3 regions of the Marinomonas primoryensis genome follow, and region 1 is predicted to be linked to each of the others. Evidence: riboswitches for the same ligand, from Rfam matches in the RefSeq annotation. Region 1 holds a riboswitch; each other region holds the start of a gene.
The links. Region 1 has a riboswitch for thiamine pyrophosphate ahead of thiB (thiamine ABC transporter substrate binding subunit). Riboswitches for the same ligand answer to the same signal wherever they lie in the genome.

Region 1 (7,660 bases):
GAGCAAAAGCGCGTAACCAAATGCTTGCGCGACACTAGCGCGAATTAAAGGCCATTCCAGACACCACCGTGACCAAGACTGAATACCCAAACTTAAGTATAGGTTACGAAAACGGCGCTCCTGTTGATACAACACAGGCATTAGAGCACGCAATACAAAAGGCAGCGCCATCACAGCGTTCACCCAAACCACGATCCAATAACTGGATTGGAAACCCCAACCTAGATCACGTAGCCACAAAAATAATCCCGTCGCGATAACCAACCCTGGCACCATTAAAATCATATTTCCAAGGTGTTCAAGCTTGCTCGGTAAAACACTCAAGTATTGTCGTGTCATACAAAAACGTGCCAGCACAACGAAACACACACCCAACGACAAGCTTATTATCGCAGCGGGTAAGGCTATTTTTAAAGAGACCAACACCGCCTGCCACAATCCAGATGACAATAGGGTCGTTAAAAATAAAGGGGAAAAGATCGGATCAAAAATAGCTAAAAATGGCGGAATAACCAGAACCAACACACACAATAAAGCCATGCAGTCTGCGCCTTTCGCTAAAAAGGAATCTTTCACCGGATAGCTCTTTACCGCTAATACACTGACATCTTGTTGATTAATAGGTGCGATGCGATAAACAACCACCGCAAACAAAGTGCAAATAGTCACTTGCAACAAGGATAGAAAACTTGCTTTATTCAAATCGAAATCAAATCTTAACGCCTGATAAATAGCCACCTCTAAGGTGCTAGACTTTGGTCCACCGCCCAAGCTCAACACCACGGCAAAGCTGGAAAAGCACAACATAAAAATCAGTACAAACGCACCCGGCAGTACTTTTTTCATATAATGCCATTCAATCAAACGAAATGCAGACCAACGTGAAAATCCTAACTGAGAAGCTTGGCGCCACTGACCGGAGGGAATCAAATCATAACCTTGTAGCAGCAAACGCACTGCTAAAGGCATATTAAAAAACACATGGGCCAGTAAAATACCCACTAGCCCATACAAAGGAATTTGTAGGCCAAAAATTTGACTCAACCAGCCAGTACGACCGTAAACCACCACCAAACCTAAAATAGCCACAATGGTTGGTACGACCATAGACACGGCAAAAAGCTGCAATAAAATAGCTCGACCACGAAACTGGCGATGAATAAGACAAGACGCTACCGGAATAGCGATCAACAGACTAACACCACTGCTCAGCAAGGCCTGCCACAAGGAAAAACGTACCACACGCCACAAGTAGGGCTCGTATAAATACTCAGACCAGCTACTGATGTCACTATAACGCAAAAGAGCCGCCAAACTGGCCGCTCCCATTAATAAGAAAAAAACCACTCCCAGTAACGCCGGAAGTAGGCCTTTAATAGCACGAAAAGAAAGCAATCGAACCTAGCTTATCGTGTCGTGGCATTCAGCCACTCATTCACCCAAGCCTTACGATTTTTAGCCACATCGCTCGCTGGCAAAGTAAGTACCTTAGTGGGTTGTAATGCACTATCAAACGCTGCCGGCAACGCTTCATTTAACTTAACAACAGGCAACATCCAGTTACCCGTCGCCACCGTTGATTGAAATCCAGGCTGCAGAATAAACTGCATAAAACGTTTTGCCAGCTCAGGATTAGGTGCACTTTTCATCATGGCCGCCACTTCAATTTGTGGATAAAGACCTTCACTGGCCTGCGCCGCTTTATACTTAGTGACACCTTCCGCGACGATATGATAAGCCGGAGATGTGGTGTAACTCAGCACAACATCCGCTTCACCTTTCAAGAACAAACCATAAGCATCAGACCAGCTTTTCGTCACAGTAACGGTATGACTTGCCAACCGCCCCCACGCATCTGCAGCGCCATCACCGTAAACCGATTTTACCCACAACAACAACCCCAAACCCGGCGTGCTGGTTCTAGGGTCTTGATAAATCACTCGTAGATTTTGATTATCAACAATTTCTTTAAGGCTTGTGGGGGGATTTTTTAATGTTTCAGAGTTATAAATAAAGGCAAAATTGCCCTGATCAAATGGTACAAACACCTTATCCTTCCAACCACCAGCAATGGTCACAGCAGAAGTATTAACATTATGCTCAGCAAGCAAGCCACTCTTTTTCGCCGCTTCCATTAAATTCAGATCTAGACCTAGCAACACATCAGCCTGAGAAGACTTCCCTTCAAATTGAGCTCTAGACAAAATACCAACAGAAGAATCGAGTGCCACGAAATTCAGTTCACAGCCGCACTCTTTCTCAAAGTTGGCTTTTATTTTTGGGCCTGGGCCCCAGTCAGAGGCAAAAGCGTCATACGTATAAACATTAAGCGTTTCTGCCGCCAACGTAGCAGAAGAAAACGCCACGCCTAAGGTTGCACTTAAAGTCATTAAAGACGTGGTGAGAAGTGTACTAAAGGAAAGTTTTTTCAAGGTGTCGCTCCTAACAATAAGTGAGCGGCGTACAGGGAAATGGCAAGGTACGCTTATCAAGAGTACTGTTTTCAATCTACGATATTACTGTAGCGAAACTTGCTATCTCGATTCCTACGCCAGCATAATCTGGATCAGGTTCGGTGGGTTAGCGATTAATTCGCTTCTCAGCTTCTGTCTTCTTAATGTAAGACAAAGCACCCCATGAGATAATGTGCGTGCATTGTAAAGAGTCCCTCAGCGGAAGTCTATTTCCGCAAGAACCCGTGTCACTGCGCCTTGATTCTTCTCAGCAAAACGCAACGCTATTTGCCCTAGCCGATATCGCTGAGAAGATTGACCAGCAAGAGTAACGACAGCACTTTGTAAGTGCGCTTCATCCTCACACCGCACGGCGCCATTCACCTGCAACAGTTGATTAGTGATATCTAAGAAATTAAAGGTATGAGGCCCAACAATAATCGCTTTACCCAGTAGCGCAGGCTCAATGGGGTTATGACCACCGCGCTTAATCAAGCTCCCACCGACAAAAGCGACATCGCAAGCTTGATAATAATTCATCATTTCACCCATAGAATCCCCAATCACCACATCAAAATCACACCATTGATCTGGTGGAGTTTGACTGCGTAGCGCAATCCGCTCAAAAGACTGCTTCGCCAAAACATAAACCGCATCAAAGCGCTCAGGATGACGAGGAACCAAGATTAATAAAGCATCTGGATACTTTTGCAAAAGCACTTTATGTATACGCAATAACATGTCATCTTCGCCATGATGAGTACTTCCCCCCATCCAGACAAAACGCGAACCAAGCTGCCGACGCCAATTAGCCTGCAAAACCTCAGGAGCAACCGCGAGGTCAAATTTAATACTTCCGGTAACCAATACTTTTTTTGCACCAAGCGCCTCAAAACGATCAGCATCCGCTTGCGCATGAGCTAAAAAGCTATCAGGTAATTTAAATAAAGGGCGAGAAACAAGAGAGAATTTTTGATAACGCTGAAAGGAACGATCGCTCAAGCGCGCATTCACGACATCGATACGCAAACCACACTGCTTAGCGTGTTTTAATAAATTAGGCCAAAGCTCTGTTTCAACAATCAATAGATGCTTACAATCAAGTTTTTTCAGCGCCCTGCTAACACTGCTACTCCAGTCCATCGGCAAATATCTATGCTCAGCAAAAGGAAACTCTTTGACTACCTGCTCTGCGCCTGTTGGCGTCATGGTGGTAATTAAAAGACGACGCGCTGGAAATTTTTCTCGCCATTGAAGTACCAGAGGCCGAGCCGCAAGAACTTCTCCGACTGAGGCACAGTGAATCCAAAGGTCAGCCTTAACCGCAGGCCAAAAGCCCAAGGCTTCTTGCGCCCGATAATGTACATACGTTTTTTTAAATCGCCGAATTTTTAATAAAATTAATGGCGTAAATAAAACCAATAGAGCTTGATACAGCCACATAATTAAGCCGGCGTTTCGCTAAATTGTTGATTATGAAGTTGTGCATAAGCTCCGTTCATCGCCAACAACTCACTGTGTGAACCTAGCTCAATAATCTCACCATGATCAACGACAGCAATGATGTCGGCATTTTCTATGGTTGATAAGCGGTGGGCAATAGCAATAGTTGTTCGATTAGTCATTAAACCATCCAATGCGACCTGAATGGCTCGCTCTGATTCAGTATCCAAGGCGGACGTTGCTTCGTCCAAAATTAAAATAGGCGCATTTTTTAAAATGGCTCTCGCAATGGCAATGCGCTGACGCTGCCCACCCGATAAAAGTACACCATTTTCACCAACCATGGTGTCTAGTCCATGCTCAAGTTCTTGAATAAAATCCCAAGCATTCGCTGCTTTAGCCGCTTCAATAACCTCTGTTTCACTGGTGTTACGCAAAAAACCGTATGCGATATTGTCGCGAATTGAACCATTAAAGAGCACAACCTGTTGATTTACCAAGGCGATATTAGAGCGCAACTCTGTCAGTTTATAATCATTGAGGAAAACACCATCAATGTTTAATTGACCATCGTCAAAGTCGTAAAAACGAGGTATCAAATTTGCCATAGTGGATTTACCACTACCAGAGCGCCCAACCAATGCTAAGGTTTTCCCAGCTGGTAAGGACAAAGTGATATTTTTCAGCGCCAATTTATCCGCACCGGGATATTTAAATGACATCGAACGCCACTCAATATTTCCTTTCAAACGCGTCGCTGGTGTTTGCCCCTTATCCACCTCTTCCGGTAAATCTAAGAAGTCAAAAATACTGTAAGACGCTGCAATGCCTTTTTGCAAAATACTGTTCACATCGGTTAATTGGCGAATAGGTTTACCCAACATCCCTGCCGCAGTAAGGAAGGCAATAAAGTCGCCAGGAGACATATGCGAACTAATCGTTGGGCTCAAAGCAAACCATATTAAAATGGCCATCATTATTGCTAAAATAAATTGAACAATAGGAATATTTAGTGATTTAGTCATTTCCATTTTTAGCTGGGAACGACGATTTTCACTGGCCGCGCCACGAAATCGCTCGATTTCATATTCACTGCCACCAAATATTTTAACAACTTCGTGCCCTTTAATGGCTTCAGAAGCGACATCTGTAACGCCACCCATCGCATTTTGAATTCGGGTGCTCAATTTACGAAAACGCTTGGAAGCATAAGAAACAACCAAGCCAATGAGAGGGACAACCAACAGAAACAACAAAGACAAACGCCAGTTCATGTAAATCATGTAACCCAATAAACCAACGACCGTTAAACCTTCTCGCAGCAAGACTCGTATTGCCTGAGTAATAGAACCAATTACTTGCTCTGTGTCATACGTCAGTTTGGCCAACAAGCGACCAGTAGGAATAGAATGGTAATAATTAGAAGGAAGAAGCACCAATTTATTAAACATACTGGTACGTATATCGAATACGACGTTATTCGCTACTTTCGCCATAAAGTAGTTACCCAAGAATGTCCCTATACCTCGAGTAATAAAAACGGCCAAAATTGCCAAAGGGATCATTAATCGGCTATCAGAAATATTGCCTGCAGATACAACATCCACAATATGTTTTAACAAAGCCGCTAGCGCAGGCTCCATTGCAGCGTAAAGGACATAACCAATGACACTTAGTAATAAATATCCCCAAGATGAACGAACATAGCTCAGTAGACGTAAGTATGTTTTCACACCGGAAACTGGCACTTTTTGAGCTTCTTCTTCGATCTCAATATTCTCTTTATCTTGCATTTACAGATTCGCTTTTTTGATAATAGCAGTGGTTGAATAACCATCAACAAAAGTTAGAACTTTCACTTCACCGCCATGCGCTAACACATGATCAGCGCCAACGATTTTATCAACAGTATAATCGCCGCCTTTGACCAGTACATCTGGTGTTAAAAATTCAATTATTTCTTTTGGTGTATCTTGGTCAAACCAAGTTACCCAATCAATCGCCCCCACCCCTTCAAGTACAGACATGCGGTGAACCAAATGGTTAATCGGACGTTTTTCCCCTTTAAGGCGCTTTACAGATGCATCGGTATTAACCGCGACAATTAATCTATCTCCAAGTGCCTTGGCCTGCTTCATGTAAGCGATGTGTCCTGGATGAAGAATATCGAAACAACCATTTGTAAAAACGATTTTTTCACCGTTCATTTGCGCTAACTTAATTTGTGCAAGTAAGTCTTCTGGAGAGAGCACACCAAAATTCGACGTGTGCGAACGCTGAAACATAATGGCCTCAAGGCGCTCAGCACTGATGGATGCCGTGCCTAATTTTCCAACCACATAACCCGCTGCCTGATTGGCGTATTCGACTGCATCTATGAACCGTTTACTGGTAACATAAACGGCCGTTAAAACCGCCACAACGGTGTCGCCAGCCCCTGTGACGTCAAAGACTTCTTTTGCTGCCGTCGCCAATGAAAAAGGCGGTTTGTCATCACTCAGTAAAATCAAGCCATCTTCACCACGAGTTACGAGTAAGGCCTTCCAGCCAAACTGCTTACGAAGTGCTGTCGCTTTGTCTTCTAACTCTTTCGTTGAGCTGCATTTACCCACAATCGTTTCGAACTCAAGTAGGTTTGGCTTAACCAACGTAGCCCCTCGATAAATCGAAAAATCATTGCCTTTTGGGTCAACAAAACTAGGGACATTCGCTGTATTCGATAAGGCAATAAGGGTCTGAACATCGGCAAGACAGCCTTTTGCATAATCTGAAAAAATAACCGCATCCGATTCAGGCAGACACTCTTCTACGACACTTGCTAGCGCCTCATTCTGAGAAAGACTGTCTTCGCGTTCTTCAAAGTCCAAACGGATAAGTTGTTGATGACGGCTCATCACTCGCAACTTTGTAATCGTTGGCAGATTTTCAGAGCGAACAAATCGACACGTAACGCCCACTTCTTCCAAACAACGCGCTAGAATATCTGCATTTTCATCATTACCGACCACACCAACCAATGTCACCGACACACCTAACTTGGCTAAACCAAGTGCAACGTTCGCCGCCCCACCAGGGCGATCTTCAATATTGGACACTTTCACCACTTGAACTGGTGCTTCAGGAGAAATACGAGAGGTGCCACCATGCCAGTAGCGATCTAACATTACGTCCCCAACGACGAGGATGTGTTTGTCTTTAAAATTCAGATACGAAGAGTTCATAGGCACATAATAATCGATTTTTAGATTCGCTCATCTTATCATACTCCCTCACCAAGTTGGACATACCTAAAACATACGAAATAAGGCTTTTATACTATGCTGAATTCCGCTCTACTATCTAGCCAATCATTCTTATTTGATGAGCTGCTAAGCAACTGGTCGCTTTATGGCATCAATAAAGAACAAGGCTTTAGCTATGAAAGTATGACTCACGACTGGACAAAAAACTCAGTGGGTCGAATTCGCTTACTCACTCAATGCCGACAACTTTATACCTTTAGCCATGCATGCCAGATAAAAAACACTCCTGAATGGCAAGCAACGCTAACCCCACTTTTCGACTTTATCACCTCACATTACTTCCTTGATGAACGCTGGACCTTTTCGTTAAACGACGATCTTTCAATAAAAGACAAGCAATCTGATGCCTATGCTCTCGCCTTTGTTTTATTGGCGTTTAGTCATTACTATCAAGTAACAAAGGATGATCGCGCACTTCAATATATGAAAAAAACACACCGTTTTTTGCTAGAAAACATGCAA
Region 2 (7,660 bases), 1.9 Mb from region 1:
GGCACGAGACGCATCCATCAGGCGGCGCACTGGTTGATAAAGCCAAGCCGGTGCCATGTTTTCAGCACTCATCAAACCAAAAGGGATGGCGAAAATAATCGCTAGCACCGTTCCCCAAAGAGCGATGTGCAAGGTGATGATCATTTCATCTAGATAATAGGAAAGATCACGAAAATCTGGCGGGAAAAAATCGCCCGCAAATTCCAACATATTGCCGCTGTCTTTAATTAAGATAAGCGGATTCATTTCGGCCGCATTCCAGCCCCAACCCAGCAGCATAAAAAGCACTGCCCAGCTTATTGCCGATACCCAATTAAAAGGCTTTTTGATGAGAGGGTTTGCCGTTATATCGCTCATATTACGTCTCAATTCGTCTTTAATCCGAAAGTGAAGGTAAGGGCGAGGTTGTGACCACGCCTTTACCTTAATGCGGTTTTTCCTACGTTAGATCTGCAAGAAATTAGTTGGTTTTTGCGGCGGCAATAGCGTCCATTGCACGATTTAGTTCGGCTAGCTGATCATCAATGGCTTGTACTTTTTGTGATTTTTCATTCGCTGCCATTTTTGGATCGTTGTTTAACTTAAGGCGTTCTTTGAACAACACTAGCTGGCGGATTGGCAATAGTTGATCGTCATTAGAGGCTTTGAATGGTGCCCACTGTAGTGCTTCTAATATTTCAATTTCAGCAGAATCGTTGGTTTTTCCGTAGCTCATCATGAAGTCGTAGACTTTACCTTTGACGCTTTCAGGTAAGTTTTTACGCCATACAATAGGATCAGCTGGGATCAAAGGCGATTTCCAGATGATTTTTACTTTGTCGTATTTATCAGGGTGCGTTAACTTGATGCGAGCCACGTTTTCCGTGTTGTTCGTCGCTACATCCACCTGTCCAGATGCGACCGCAAGGAAGTTTGTTTCATGGCCTGCGTTGGTTGTGCGTTTGAAAATTTTCTTTGCATCAACGTTGTTTTTGGCAAACACATAGTAGCTAGGCACTAAAAAACCAGATGTAGAGTTTGGATCACCATTTCCAAAGGTTAATTCTTTGCTGTGTTCAAGCATGTCAGCAACAGAATTGATTTTGGTGTTGTTTTTGTTGACCAATAACAAGCTCCAGTAACCTGGATTACCCGTTACGTCGACAGTTTGTGCGAATATTTGCGCACCAGAACGGTCAACCGCTTCTAGCGCCGATTTGTTGCCTAACCAAGCGATATCGACTTTATCAAAACGCATTGCCTGGATGATGCCTGCGTAGTCCGAAGCAAAAAAAGGTTTTACTTCCATGCCCAGTTTCTTAGACATATCGTCTAAAAATGGCACCCAGACTGTTTTTAAATTCTGTGAAGATTCGGTAGAAATGATGCCGAAGTTCAGCGTTTTCATGTCTTCTGCTTGTACTGTCACGGGAGCCGACAGCAATGCGAAAAATGCCGTCGCTGACATGGCTTTGGCAATAAACCTTTTTAATTTCATAACGTAAACTCCAATAATTAATTGATCAATGAGTGGTGCGTTGCATGATTTATTTCTGTGGTAATTCGTCCATTTTTAGGAAGAGGCATTTCATTTAAGATGGCTTGAGAGGAATCGTTAATAGACAGCTCTTCTGGTTGAGATCCGTAAAGTGATGCGAGGTTTTCTTCATTCAAGTGATGAATGAGGTTATCGAAAAACACCTCTCCATCTTGCAGAGCCACGGCGCGTTCACAGTACTTTTGCGCGTAGTCCACTTGATGCAGCGTTACTACAACGGTGATGCCATCTTTTTCGTTGATGTCTTTCAAGGTTTGCATGATCAAACGAGAGGATTCAGGGTCAAGGGACGCAATGGGCTCGTCGGCCAAAATCACCTTGGCTTTTTGCATCAGAGCGCGGGCGATGGCCACTCGTTGTTGCTGACCACCAGAGAGTTCTGAAGCACGCTTTAAGGCGACGTTTTTTAACCCCACTCTTTCTAGCGCTTCAAGTGCCATGTGCTTTTCTTCAGCGGTAAACCAACCCAGCAAGCTGCGGTAGGTCGGAATACGACTGAGTCCACCGATCATCACATTGGTTAATACGCTTAAACGACTTACCAAATTAAATTGCTGAAACACATTGCCTATCTGCGACCGAGAAGTACGAACGTGTTTGTCTAATTTGCCGCGTTGTTGAATGGTATTGCCTAGCACCTTAATGCAGGAATCGCTGTGTTTATCGGCGAGAGTTAAGCCTGAAATATGTCGCATAAGCGTAGACTTTCCAGAACCTGAAGGGCCAATAAGAGCAACCATTTCGCCTTGTTTAATTGATAAATCCACATGCTTTAATGCACAGACTTCTTTGGTGAAGTGTTTTTTTACACCAGTGATTTCTATAATGCTCATTGGATGTCGACCTCTTTAATTGATGAACGCAAAAGCGTTTCTGATGAGGCGATACTAGGTAGGTTTTGTGACAGTTTGGTTATCTAGATAAGTCTAAAAAATGACCAATTTATGACAGTTTGGTATTTTTAAAATGAAACCGAGCATGGGATTAGTAACTTGTCTAGCTAAGTAACTAAAAGCAAACGCCAGTAGGGCTAGCGCTTTAGAATTCTTAAGCGCTAGCCTGTCTAGTCGCAATAAATGGGATGAAAAGCGCAGGAATAAGCGCATGAGGTAAATAAAAAAAGTGAGAAAATATTGAATCGTATGGTGTTATTTATTTATTACGTAGGAGGGCGGCTTGATATGGATCATATCGTGGTGTGGAACGTTTACGCTTTAAACGACAATGCCCACGCTTTTTACTGTGAGTAGATACAGAGCATGGGTATTTTTTATGTTTACTGGTTATCACGTCCATGTTCACTAACAAAGTCGAGAAAAGCGCGGTTAGCTTTAGAAAGGTAACTGTCTTTTCGCCATGCGATGCCAAGGTCTAACCAGATTGGTGGATCAAAGGAGCGCGTGATCAGTTGGTCGTCTTCCTCTATTACCATAGCGAGTAGCGTGGAAATGCCAAAGCCTTGTTGAGTGATGGATTTAATGAGCGGAATGAGGTTGGTTTCAAAGCCAATTTTAGGTGTTTTTTTACAGGCTTTGGCTAGCTTGTCGACAATTCGTCGATGAAAATAACCTTCTTTAAACATGACCAACTCTTCTTCGAAAAAAGCGTCAGGCGAGACTCGCTCTAGTTGACTAAACGGGTGATCGGTCGCGACGGTCACTAACATTTCTTCTCGAATCAGCGCTTGGGTTTGCAGGCTGTCCGGTAAGGTTTCAGCGACAATAACACTTAAATCTAACTCACCATTTTCGAGCATTTTTTGCAGCTGCCAGGTACCGCCTTCAATGACTTTTAGCATGAGAGTGGGATAGCGGTGTCGAAACGCCATGAGAATGGGTGGGAAATAGTAAGACCCCAACATGCTGGGAATGCCCACACGGACTTCGCCTTGGCTCAGGCCTTTTAGTTCGCTCATTTCGAGTAATGCGTCGTCAGTGGCTTGGATGATCTTTTCAGCATGCAGCCGTAATTTTTTACCTTCATCGGTGAGGCCAATGTTTCTATCGGCGCGATGGATCAAGGTCAAACCCAAATCATGTTCTAATTTTTTAATCGCCATGCTAACGGCAGGTTGGGCCACGCCAAGCAGCTTGGCGGCCTGAGTAAAGCTCTGAGTTTTAGCAATGGCAATGAAATAACGTAGCGGTTTAATGTCCATCAATAATCCTTATGGATTGGATAAGATAGATATATTTTATTGATAAATTGGCTGGGCGTATAGTGTGCCAATAATATTCGCCTCATTGGGGTGATTTTCGCGGTGTTGATACTGGAGTTTTGTTGTGATTGAAGTGAATAGCTCTGTTTTTTGGCGAGGAACCTTAGCTTTAGTGATCGGTTCTTTTATGGTCTTTGCCAACGTGTACGTCACTCAGCCCTTGTTGCCCATGATAGCGAACGAATTTTCGATTAGCCCGCTTCAGGCCAGTGCCAGCTTTACGATAACGACGTTGACCTTAGGGATATCGTTACTCTTCTATGGGCCGATATCGGACGCCTTGGGCCGAAAAGGCATCATGGTGATGACCATGGTGGGCATTACGTTAACGACCTTTTGTTTGTCCTTAGTACAAAGCTATGAGTCTCTACTGGCATTGCGAGCTTTGCAGGGATTCTTCTTGGCGGGTTTACCTGCTATTGCGGTGGCGTACTTGGGGGATGAATACACGCCAGAAGCCTTAATGGTCGCCGTCGGTTTATACATTAGTGGCAACACGTTAGGTGGCATTGGAGGTCGTCTTATTGGTGGCTTTGTTGGTGAGTGGTTAGGACGTTCTGCAACGTTTGGCGTGATGAGCGCTATTAGTCTTGTTTGTTTGTTGGCTTTTTTCTTTTTATTGCCTAAATCACAACACTTTGAACCCAAGCCTTTACGAGTCGGTCATATCCTGATGAATATGAAGGATCATCTACAGAATCGCCGTTTGCTAACCTGCTATTTGATTGGTGGGTTTAGCTTCTTTATTTTTATAAATCAATACAGCTATGTAACCTTCGTATTGGAAGCGGCACCTTATAACTTAACGGCAAAATACGTCGGCTTGCTGTTTCTAACGTATTTGTCTGGCACCTTGGGGTCGGCTATATCGGGGAAGCTTGCGAAACGTTGGAGCCAGCCTAATATAATCGTATTAGGCACCTGCATCTTTATGTTTGGTTCCTTAGTGACACTGGGTGGTTCTTTAATGGCCATTATTATCGGCTTGCTCATTAATAGTTTTGGCTTCTTTTTAGGCCATTCGACGGCCAGTAGCTATGTAAGTCGAAACGCGAAACACGCCAAAGCCAGTGCGTCTTCTTTGTATTTGGTATTTTATTATTTAGGCGCCAGTCTTGGCGGTTTTTACCTCGACCCGTTTTGGCAAGCCGATGGTTGGGCTGGTGTCATCATGGGATCTTGGTTGGTATTGAGCGTGGTTGCGCTTGCTGGTGTGAGCTTGATCAAAGACAACAAGCGTACGGTGCAAATTACGGCGACAAGTTAGCATCATCATAACGCCTTACTGTCTGGTTCTTTGTCCGACTTCAATTATCCTTTGTTGCGCTTTCGATGAATCTTGTTAGTATTGCCGCCTATAGTCGGGGGGCCGTTAAGGCTGAGATTGCACATTTGCAGACCCGTTGAACCTGATTCAGTTAATACTGGCGTAGGGAACTATACATCTTGTTATTGATGATTGGTGATCCTACTCCTATCTTAATGTAACTCGATCTAGTTCCAGAACGCCCGTTCTTGGAGCTTTATATGTCGAGTGATACAACAACCCCTTCTGCTCATGTGTCTAAAAGTACAGCTAACCTTGTTTCTACGCCCATTGTTTTGACAATTGCTGGTTCTGACAGTGGCGGCGGAGCAGGCATTCAAGCTGATATTAAAGCCATGTCTGCAACAGGAAGTTACGCTTGTTCGGTGATTACTGCGATTACCGCTCAAAATACACTCGGCGTTTCTGCCATTTTTCCTATTCCTCTTGAACACATTGAAAAACAGCTCGATGTGGTATTTTCTGATCTGAATGTCATCGCGGTCAAAGTAGGGATGTTGGCAGATTGCGACACAATCAAATTAGTTACGGCAAAGCTCAAGCAATATCGCCCTAAATTTCTAGTCGTTGATCCTGTTATGGTTGCGACCAGTGGGGATCTTTTGCTAAAAATGACGTCCATAAATACACTCAAATCCGAATTACTTCCTTTGGCTGATCTCATTACCCCCAACCTTCCAGAGGCCGCCGCATTAACGGGCTCTCTTGTTCCAACAGATATCGCATCCATGACGCTAATGGTCGACAAACTGCGCCAGTTGAAAATGAAAACCGTGCTGTTGAAAGGTGGGCATCTGGAAGAAGACGAAAACAGTACCGATTTTCTAATCTTTGCCGATCGCCTTGAGGTCTTAACCTCCCCACGTATTCATACTCGAAACACACATGGCACAGGTTGTACATTATCTTCAGCGATTGCCTCGTATTTGGCGCAAGGTAATGACTTATTGCACGCGGTTCAGTTAGGCAAAAAATACATTACTCAAGCAATAGAGCACGCAGATGAATTGCAAATAGGTCGTGGTCACGGACCGGTAAACCATTTTTTTAATGGCCACGCCAATGTCCGCTAATTTGGCGACTTTTTCAGTCCCAAAATCTTCGATTAAGATAACGATAACTCAAGGTTATCTACGGTATCTTGATAGTACGACGCCTACGTTAAACCATCTTAATATGACCATTCCAGCAGGGCAGTGGACATGTGTTTTGGGGCGTAGTGGTTGTGGAAAAACCTCGTTTTTGCGTTATCTTGCCGGCCTGCTTGATCAACAAATAGAGTGGTCTGGCGAGTTACAAATTGAGCCTGCGAATTGTGCGTTAAAAGATCAAATTGCTTATATGGCGCAGCAAGATTTATTGATGCCGTGGTTGTCGGTATTAGACAACGTCTTGTTAAGTTCTAAATTCGGAGCTCGGGGAGACTCCGTTGCTCATGATCAAAAAGTACAAGCATTGGCTTTGTTGGGAAAAGTCGGGCTTGCCGATCATGCTAATCGTTTACCTCAACAGTTATCGGGTGGCATGCGTCAACGCGTCGCCTTGGCAAGAACCCTGATGCAGAACAAACCAGTCGTGTTAATGGATGAACCATTTTCTGCATTGGATGCGGTGACGCGCTATCGATTGCAAGATCTAGCTTGCACCCTACTGCAAGACAAAACCGTTGTTTTAATTACCCATGACCCACAAGAGGCGATTCGCCTTGCTCACCATATCTACATCATGCAAGGAAATCCCAGCACGACGGCGTTCTTAACGACGCTTGAGTCTTCTACACCACGCACATTCGATGCCGAGGGTGCACAACTTCAGCAGCGAATTATGGCGTGTTTAGAGCATGATCATGGTGATCAATGTGGGGATGAAAATGAGCGATAAATTTCGTATTACGGCTAAGCCACATCAAAAAGAAAATAGGAATGCGAGTCTGCATTCTGCGCTCCGTATTGTGGTGAGCTTTGTCGTTATTTTGGGGTTGTGGCAAGCCGTCGTGGTTGTCTTTGCTATGCCTACGTTTATTTTACCGGCACCTTTAGACGTCTTCGAAAAGCTACTGCAACGACGAGAGGTTCTTTTTAAACATACGCTGGTGACGGGGGCAGAAATAGTACTCGGCTTATTTTTAGGTCTGTTTATGGGACTGTTTTTTGCCTTACAAATGTTGTTGTTTAAGCCGATAAAACGCTGGTTACTACCTATTTTAATTGCCAGTCAGGCGATTCCTGTTTTTGCCATTGCGCCACTGTTGATGATCTGGTTGGGCTATGGGATTGCCTCCAAAATTGTGATGGCCGCGATCATCATCTTCTTCCCTGTTACTACCTGTTGCTACGACGGTTTGCGTAATACGCCGTTGGGTTATCTCGACCTTGTCAAAACCATGGGGGCTACAAAGTGGCAGAGACTCCGTCATATTCAATTCCCCGCGTCTTTACCCACGCTGGCGTCTGGAATTCGTGTCGCCGTGGTGATTGCGCCTATAGGCGCAGTAGCAGGGGAATGGGTGGGTTCTAGCGAAGGCTTGGGTTATCTAATGTTGCAAGCCAATGCCCGGATGATGATCGATGAGATGTTC
Region 3 (7,660 bases), 1.0 Mb from region 1:
GCAACCTCTCAGCGTCAATGCCGCCGATGGCAACCGTCGGATAATGGCCTTTAAGTAAACAAGCATAATGGGCGAGGCGTTTTACCCCTTGTGGCTGTGATGGCATATCCTTGGTTTGCGTTGGGAAAATATGCCCTAAGGCGATGTAACTCGGTTTAATCGATTGGGCGCGTGCAATTTCGTAATACCCGTGAGTGCTGATACCTAACCTAAGGCCAGCGTGCTGAATGGCAGACAGGTCTGCCACATCCAAATCTTCCTGACCCAGATGCACACCATAAGCACCAAAGGTGATCGCCTGCTGCCAATAGTCATTAATAAAGACCTGTGCGTTGTACTTTTGACCTAAGGCGATTGCCTGTTGAATTTTTCCTTCTAACTCAGGGTCGTCTGGATTTTTGATCCTAAGTTGAGCCAGTTTGATGCCTTGCTTAAGCACTAAGGTCAACCAAGCAATCGTATCAACTACCGGATATAAACCCATTTTATTAAGATCCATCTTGGCAAATGACAAATGGGGCACATTCGAATATTGATGAGGCGTCACTATTATGGGTAAATTTTCGATCTGCAGGGGCCAACCCGGAAGTCCAAACTGTTCGGTTTTTTCATCAATCTTCACTGTCGATTTTAATGCCGCATTTAGATAGGCTTTCGCCATGGTCATCGCATCCAATACATCGTAACCATGAGCAATGAAGCTCACCAACGCCATCGACAAAGTCCCGCCCTTGCCACCCGCATTCTGCCTGGCTAGTGTGTCACTTGAAAAGCCGACAATGGCAGTTTGACTCACTAACCAATCCGTCGTTTTTCCGGTTTCAGAGTGATCACCTTTCATCAACCAGCGACATGGTGACGCGTAAAAATACGCAGCCAGTTGCGTTTGTAAATCGGTTATAGGCTGCTTGCCAGATAGCCCCGTTAGCGCTTCAATATCCATTAAGTTAGACGTAATCACATCGACATAAGGCAACAAAGGGGCGAGTAAATCCGCCCCAAAGCCCGCTTTTTCTAGATTATGCCTATCACTTCCGCTCACCATGACAGGATCAAACACTACTAACACATTAGGGTAGTCCGCTTTCAAACGTTCTAGCCAAGTCGAGCAGGCTTTCACTATTTCTGCCGATGGCAACAAACCAACTTTAATCGCATCTGGCGGCAGATCATCTAGCAAAGCTTGCCATTGTTCGTTGAACTTAGACAACGAGATCGGCTCTAACAAATTACCGTCTTCAGAGTTTTGCACCCGGGTGGCTGTCATAATACTTTGAACATGGCAGCCTAAATTTTGGCCTATGCGAATATCTGATGGCAACCCAGTGTGGGCGGACGAATCCGACCCGCCCACACACCAAACAACAGGAGGTTTAATAGACATAATTCCTCCTTGCGCTTACAGCGACTTTTCTTTTGATTTTTCGGTTGCTCGCGTCTCTTTCGTCAATGTATCTGTCGTAAATTTATCTGTTGTTAAATAGACATCGCTACCCAACTCACGGAATTGCGCCGACATTTTTTGCATGCCACTCTCGGCTTCGTTTACGCTCAAAGTGCCTACGTTCAAAGTGCTTGCGTCTAAAGCACTAACGTCTATCTTCTGCGCTTCCAACTCCAATCCCTTAGCGTATTCTCGAACTTCTTGAGTGATTTTCATTGAGCAAAATTTCGGCCCACACATAGAACAAAAGTGCGCCACTTTTCCTGAAGCCTGCGGTAAAGTTTCGTCGTGATAAGAACGCGCCGTTTCTGGGTCAAGCGATAAGTTAAACTGATCTTCCCAACGAAACTCAAAGCGCGCCTTAGACAAGGCGTTGTCACGAATTTGTGCACCTGGATGGCCTTTCGCCAAATCCGCTGCATGAGCGGCGATTTTGTAGGTAATCAAACCTTCTTTTACATCTTCTTTATTCGGCAAACCAAGATGTTCTTTTGGTGTCACGTAACACAACATAGCACAGCCATACCAGCCAATTTGCGCCGCGCCAATCCCAGAAGTTATATGGTCATAGCCTGGCGCAATATCTTGTGTCAGCGGGCCTAATGTATAAAAAGGTGCCTCATGGCAAAGCTCAAGCTGCTCAGTCATGTTTTCTTTGATTAACTGCATGGGCACATGCCCAGGCCCTTCAATCATGACTTGTACATCGTATTCCCACGCTACTTTGGTGAGTTCACCCAAGGTACGAAGCTCAGACATTTGTGCTTCGTCATTAGCGTCCATAATCGAACCCGGACGCAATCCGTCGCCTAAGGACAGCGCAACATCGTAAGCAGCACACAACTCACAAATGTCACGAAACCGTTCGTATAAGAAACTTTCTGTGTGATGCGCCAAGCACCATTTTGCCATGATGGAACCACCACGAGAAACGATGCCGGTTAGACGCTTAGCCGTCATTGGCACATAGCGCAATAAAACACCGGCGTGAATAGTAAAGTAGTCAACACCCTGCTCGGCTTGCTCAATTAAGGTATCGCGAAATACATCCCAATTAAGATCTTCGGCGACACCATCCACTTTCTCTAACGCTTGGTAGATAGGTACGGTACCGATTGGTACAGGCGAGTTACGCAAAATCCATTCACGCGTTTCATGTATATTTTTGCCCGTTGATAAATCCATCACTGTGTCCGCGCCCCAGCGAGTCGACCAAACTAGCTTTTCAACTTCTTCTTCAATCGAAGACGTTACCGCTGAGTTACCAATATTTGCGTTTACCTTTACTAAGAAATTACGGCCAATAATCATCGGCTCGGATTCTGGGTGATTAATATTATTCGGAATAATGGCTCGACCTCTCGCCACTTCATCACGAACAAACTCGGGCGTAATGCGTGTTTGCAAGTTCGCCCCAAAGCTTTCTCCGGGATGCTGCTTCCGCAATAGTTCACTCTTAATGGCATCCATATTTTGGTTTTCACGTAATGCAATGTATTCCATTTCTGGTGTCACAATACCTTGACGAGCATAATGCATTTGCGTCACGCATTTACCCTGTCGGGCTTTTCGCACTGTTGGCAATTGCTTAAAACGCAGCTCGTCTAATGATGAGTTTTCCAAACGGGATTGAGCAAACTGTGATGACACACTCTGTAGAGCCTCAGTGTCTTGGCGCTTTTCTATCCAAGGTGCGCGCATGGCAGCCAAGCCTTCGTAAACATCAATAGTGACTTGAGGGTCTGCATAGGGTCCGGAACAATCATAGATGTAGATGGCTTCGTTGGGTTCAAAGTCAAGATTGTCAGGGTCGGACCCAAGCGGTGTATCGGTCAGGTTGATTTTGCGCATGGGAACACGGATTGTCGCATCGGAACCGTTTAAATAAATACGCTCTGACGCCGGAAACGGTGTGGCTTGTAAGGATTCGATGAAGGATTTTGCGGCTAATCGTGTTTCTTCACGAGACTGCTTTTTAGATACCTTGTTTGATTTTTTCTGTTGATTAGGTTCGTTGATAGTAGACATAAGCATTTCCCTTATTTAAAACTTGGAGAATTGCTTGTCTGGGGTGCTGCTTTACTGGAAAACGCATTAAAGACGTTTTCAAAGCAAAACATGAACCCTGAATTTTCATTGAAGAATGATGGGCGTGACGTTACGAATAAAACAGTAGACATCGCATCGAATCAATCGTCATAAAAAAGACAGGTGTTCATTCGATGCAGAAAAGAAAAATGGAGATTTTCTTGTTTCCTACGCGGGTTTTAACCCGATCAGGTTCTGCGGATCCCGCACTTAATTATGCGATCTCAGCCAAATGGCACTCCGACAAGTGAGACCGAGTATACCCAGTCTCACTTCCTTGTAAACACCTAATTTTCATCAGAACTAAGGAAGAAAAATATCTCAATCACTAAACAGGTTATGCTTGGTTTTGCATTTCTAACGCCATTTTATAAAGATAGTTTTTCTTTTCGCCGGTTAATTTCGCGGCCATGGCGGCGGCTTGTTTAACCGGTAAATCTTCTAGCAAAATAGTGAGAATCCGTTTTGCCTCTAACTCCACTTCATTGCCACTTTCTTGAGTAAAGCTCAACATAACGACAAATTCACCACGCAATTGGTTTGCATCCGCGTCAAACATCGCAAGAATTTCAGTCGCCGTACCAGATAAAAATGTCTCAAAGGTTTTTGTCACTTCTCGTGCGAGAACCAACTGAGCATCCTCACCGTAAACTTTTTGAACATCGGCAATGGAGTCATAAATACGGTGCGTCGATTCATAAAACACCACCGTGCCGGTTTGCTTCTTCCATGACTCGAATAAATCACAGCGACCTTTTGATTTCGCTGGAACAAAGCCTGCAAAGAAGAATTGATCCGTCGGCAAACCTGACGCGCACAACGCAGACACCAAAGCACACGCACCTGGAATAGGCACCACTTTATGCCCTTTTCCACGCAGCGCATGCACCACGTGATAACCTGGGTCAGAGATTAACGGGGTGCCAGCATCGGATACCAACGCCACATTTTTACCTTCGTCTAGTAAGCTCGCCACATAACCCGCTTTGTCTTTTTCATTGTGATCATGAATGGAGAAAAGCTTCGCTTCGATGGCGAAATGATTCAATAAACGCCGAGTATGCCGGGTGTCTTCCGCCGCTATATAGTCTACGTCTCGTAAAGTTTGCTCGGCTCTTTTACTAAAATCATCGAGATTGCCTATTGGGGTTGCAACTATGTACAGCGACCCTCTCGCATCGTCAGAACTATGTGATACCATGTTGCCTCTTTTATTTGTCATTCTATAAGCTTATGAGCCTACTTAATTACCGCATCATATCATTAACTCTGTGCTCTTTTCTGCTGAGTGCTTGTAATTCCATGAATTTAAACATGGAGCAGCAACAAAAATTGACTCAAAGTGCGACACAAGAAAGAACACTGCCGCCAAGCATCTATCATCCAATAAAAACCACTGATGTATCAAAAGAATTAGGCGAAGCTTATCGTTCCGCAAAGAACTTTTATGAGCAAGGCGAATTCCAGCAAGTCATTGATACATTAGAAAATGAAGTGTTATCAACAACCTCTTCTATTCAGTTTGAAGCGTACTTACTGGCCGCTCTAGCCACATCAAATTTAGACAACGCCACAGAATCCTTTGACTTTCTAAAGCAAGCCGGTCGCTTAACGGCTGCGCGCCACCCTGACAACCAAAATAAACTAAAAGACACCAAAGCCTCCATTCTTGAGCACTTTGGCAATTGGTTAGATGCGGTGAGTCTGCGCATGGATTTGACATACAACTTACCACTTAATGAAGGTGAAGATAACCAAACTAAATTGTGGTTGGCCGTCCAGAATTTGACTCAAAATGAAATAGATGAGCTCTATCAACAACAAAGACCACTACTCAATGGCTGGTTAACAATCAGTGGCATTTTAAGAAATCAATCACTGTCTATTGAGCAGCAGCTTACGGTATTCGAGAATTGGCGGATAGAAAACCCAAATCACCCAGCAGCACTATCCCCTCCACAAGATTTCCAAATCATGTCGTCTATTGAAGACATGGCACCGAAAAAAATTGTCTTAATGCTGCCGATGAGCGGCAAACTAGAGCGCGCATCTCAAGCTATTGTCGACGGTTTTTTTGCTACCTTTTACAATCAAAAAGAAGCAAGACCACAAGTCAGCATTATTAACGTAGATGATTACTCAAACATCATTGACGCACTCGCAGCGGCGAACGAAAAGCAACCAGATGTTATTATTGGGCCGTTACAAAAGAATAATGTCGCCCAAGTCGGTCGTTTAGATTTACCTTATCCTGTCATCGCACTTAATCAGCTAGATATTAATCTGCACCCAAAAAACCTTTATCATTTTTCATTAAGTGCCGAAGATGAAATACACGAATTAATTACCTTCGCCAAACAAGAAGGCGCAACGAAAGCCGCTATATTAAACATCCAAGACACTTGGGCATTAAAACAAAGCGATGAATTTCGGGTGGCCGCAACCAAAGAAAACATCACCATCACCTCCAATCAGTCATATGCCAACACGCCAAAAGGCAGACAGGACGCGATTCAAAAGCTACTCCTGATCGATGAAAGTTATGCTCGCAAAAGACGGATAGAACAATGGACAGGAACGAAGGTAGAAAGCATAGCTAGATCACGCGAAGACCTTGATTACGTGTTTTACGTCGGGAAACTTAATGATGCCAAACAAATAAGACCCCTTATAGATTTTTACTTCGCCGACAAAATCCCTATGCTGGCGACCAGTACATTAAATGATAGTGAGCCAGATAAATCGATTAACCCTAGCGATATTGAGCGGATACTTTTTACCGAGGTTCCCGCCCTCACACCAAACAGCACCACTTTAGATGTATTGCCTAAAAATCAAAGTTCAAATATTTTGCGTAGATTACAAGCGCTCGGCGCCGACTCCTATTTGTTAGCAAACAAATATCGACTGTTCACACTACTACCAAGCACAAAAATTTCAGCGAATACTGGCATTATCACCATAGATGAAAATGGCATATTTCATAAAAGACCTGAAATTATGACTTACCGAAAAGGAAATTTGGTATATGCAAATAATCACCCGTATTTTCAGCAACAGGAGAATACCGAAAAATAGTGGCGAAAAAGCAGAACAGGCAGCTGAAATTTTTTTACTTTCACAAGGCCTTCGCTTTGTTGAGAGAAATTTCTTCTGTCGCATTGGCGAGATTGATTTGATATTTTTAGATCAAGACACCTATGTTTTTGTAGAAGTCCGCTATCGCGCAAATAATGCACACGGTAGCGCCGCTGAAAGCCTTGGGCAATCTAAACTAAATAAGGTGCGAAAAAGCGCCTCTTTATGGCTACAGAAGAACAATAAAGTAAACAACGCTAGTCGTTTCGATGCGATACTATTTGATAAAAAAATAGACCAACAACATTTAACTTGGCTTAAAGCAGTATTTTAATCACTATGGATTTTCAAGAAGCAATCTACACACAATTTGCCCAGAGTTTTGAAGCACAACAGCAAGCGCTGGAAAGCTTACCTCCGTATATAGAGCACGCCGCTAAAGTGATTTTTTCAAGCGTTGCGTCCGGCGGAAAAATCATCTGCATTGGCAACAGCACGGGATCTCACCTGTCTCAATACTTTAGCACGCTAATGCTAGATCGAATGGACAGAGAGCGCCCAGGACTACCTGCCATTAATTTAAGCGGTGATGGCGCCGCTTTGCTGGCAATTACTCACAATGACAGTTATCACGATGTCTTTTCAAAGCAAATAACAGCCCTAGGTAATCCGGGGGATATTTTATTTGTGGTTGCTAATCGTGGTAACACATCGCCTATCATCCAAGCTATCCAAGCGGCTCATGAGCGTAAAATGAGTATCGTCGCCCTAACCAGCCCAGAAGCCAAAAACGTCTCCTCCCTTACCTCACAAGATGACACAGAGATAAAAATAAACCTTCTTGGTACCGCCAGAGTGCATGAATGCCAGATCACCGTCATTCACACGCTGGTTGATCTTCTTGAGCGTCAACTGTTTGGCAATGAAGACTGAGTTAAGAGCATTTAAAAATACATAAAAAAAGAGCCATCTATGAGTGGCTCTTTTTTTATTTAAATAACTTAAACAATCAACTCTCTTTTTTACTTCACAACCTTCAACTTAAAACCT

Region 2: linked by a shared signal. The riboswitch ahead of thiD (bifunctional hydroxymethylpyrimidine kinase/phosphomethylpyrimidine kinase) and the one ahead of thiB (thiamine ABC transporter substrate binding subunit) in region 1 are both predicted to bind thiamine pyrophosphate.
Region 3: linked by a shared signal. The riboswitch ahead of thiC (phosphomethylpyrimidine synthase ThiC) and the one ahead of thiB (thiamine ABC transporter substrate binding subunit) in region 1 are both predicted to bind thiamine pyrophosphate.

What each region holds. Positions count from the first base shown of each region.
Region 1 is NZ_CP054301.1:878,938-886,597, reverse strand. It holds gene thiP (thiamine/thiamine pyrophosphate ABC transporter permease) at 1-1,395, opposite strand, end outside; gene thiB (thiamine ABC transporter substrate binding subunit) at 1,407-2,432, opposite strand; TPP riboswitch at 2,526-2,647, opposite strand; gene MP3633_RS04045 (3-deoxy-D-manno-octulosonic acid transferase) at 2,670-3,896, opposite strand; gene msbA (lipid A export permease/ATP-binding protein MsbA) at 3,899-5,689, opposite strand; gene hldE (bifunctional D-glycero-beta-D-manno-heptose-7-phosphate kinase/D-glycero-beta-D-manno-heptose 1-phosphate adenylyltransferase HldE) at 5,690-7,117, opposite strand; gene MP3633_RS04030 (AGE family epimerase/isomerase) at 7,214-7,660, shown strand, end outside.
Region 2 is NZ_CP054301.1:2,820,904-2,828,563, reverse strand. It holds gene phnE (phosphonate ABC transporter, permease protein PhnE) at 1-357, opposite strand, end outside; gene phnD (phosphonate ABC transporter substrate-binding protein) at 461-1,477, opposite strand; gene phnC (phosphonate ABC transporter ATP-binding protein) at 1,495-2,370, opposite strand; gene MP3633_RS13085 (LysR family transcriptional regulator) at 2,814-3,695, opposite strand; gene MP3633_RS13080 (MFS transporter) at 3,820-5,022, shown strand; TPP riboswitch at 5,108-5,208, shown strand; gene thiD (bifunctional hydroxymethylpyrimidine kinase/phosphomethylpyrimidine kinase) at 5,283-6,155, shown strand; gene MP3633_RS13070 (ABC transporter ATP-binding protein) at 6,145-6,963, shown strand; gene MP3633_RS13065 (ABC transporter permease) at 6,953-7,660, shown strand, end outside.
Region 3 is NZ_CP054301.1:1,878,913-1,886,572, reverse strand. It holds gene thiE (thiamine phosphate synthase) at 1-1,384, opposite strand, end outside; gene thiC (phosphomethylpyrimidine synthase ThiC) at 1,400-3,472, opposite strand; TPP riboswitch at 3,681-3,785, opposite strand; gene rsmI (16S rRNA (cytidine(1402)-2'-O)-methyltransferase) at 3,870-4,733, opposite strand; gene MP3633_RS08635 (penicillin-binding protein activator) at 4,835-6,610, shown strand; gene MP3633_RS08630 (YraN family protein) at 6,561-6,944, shown strand; gene MP3633_RS08625 (SIS domain-containing protein) at 6,950-7,543, shown strand; gene MP3633_RS08620 (ClpXP protease specificity-enhancing factor) at 7,633-7,660, opposite strand, start outside.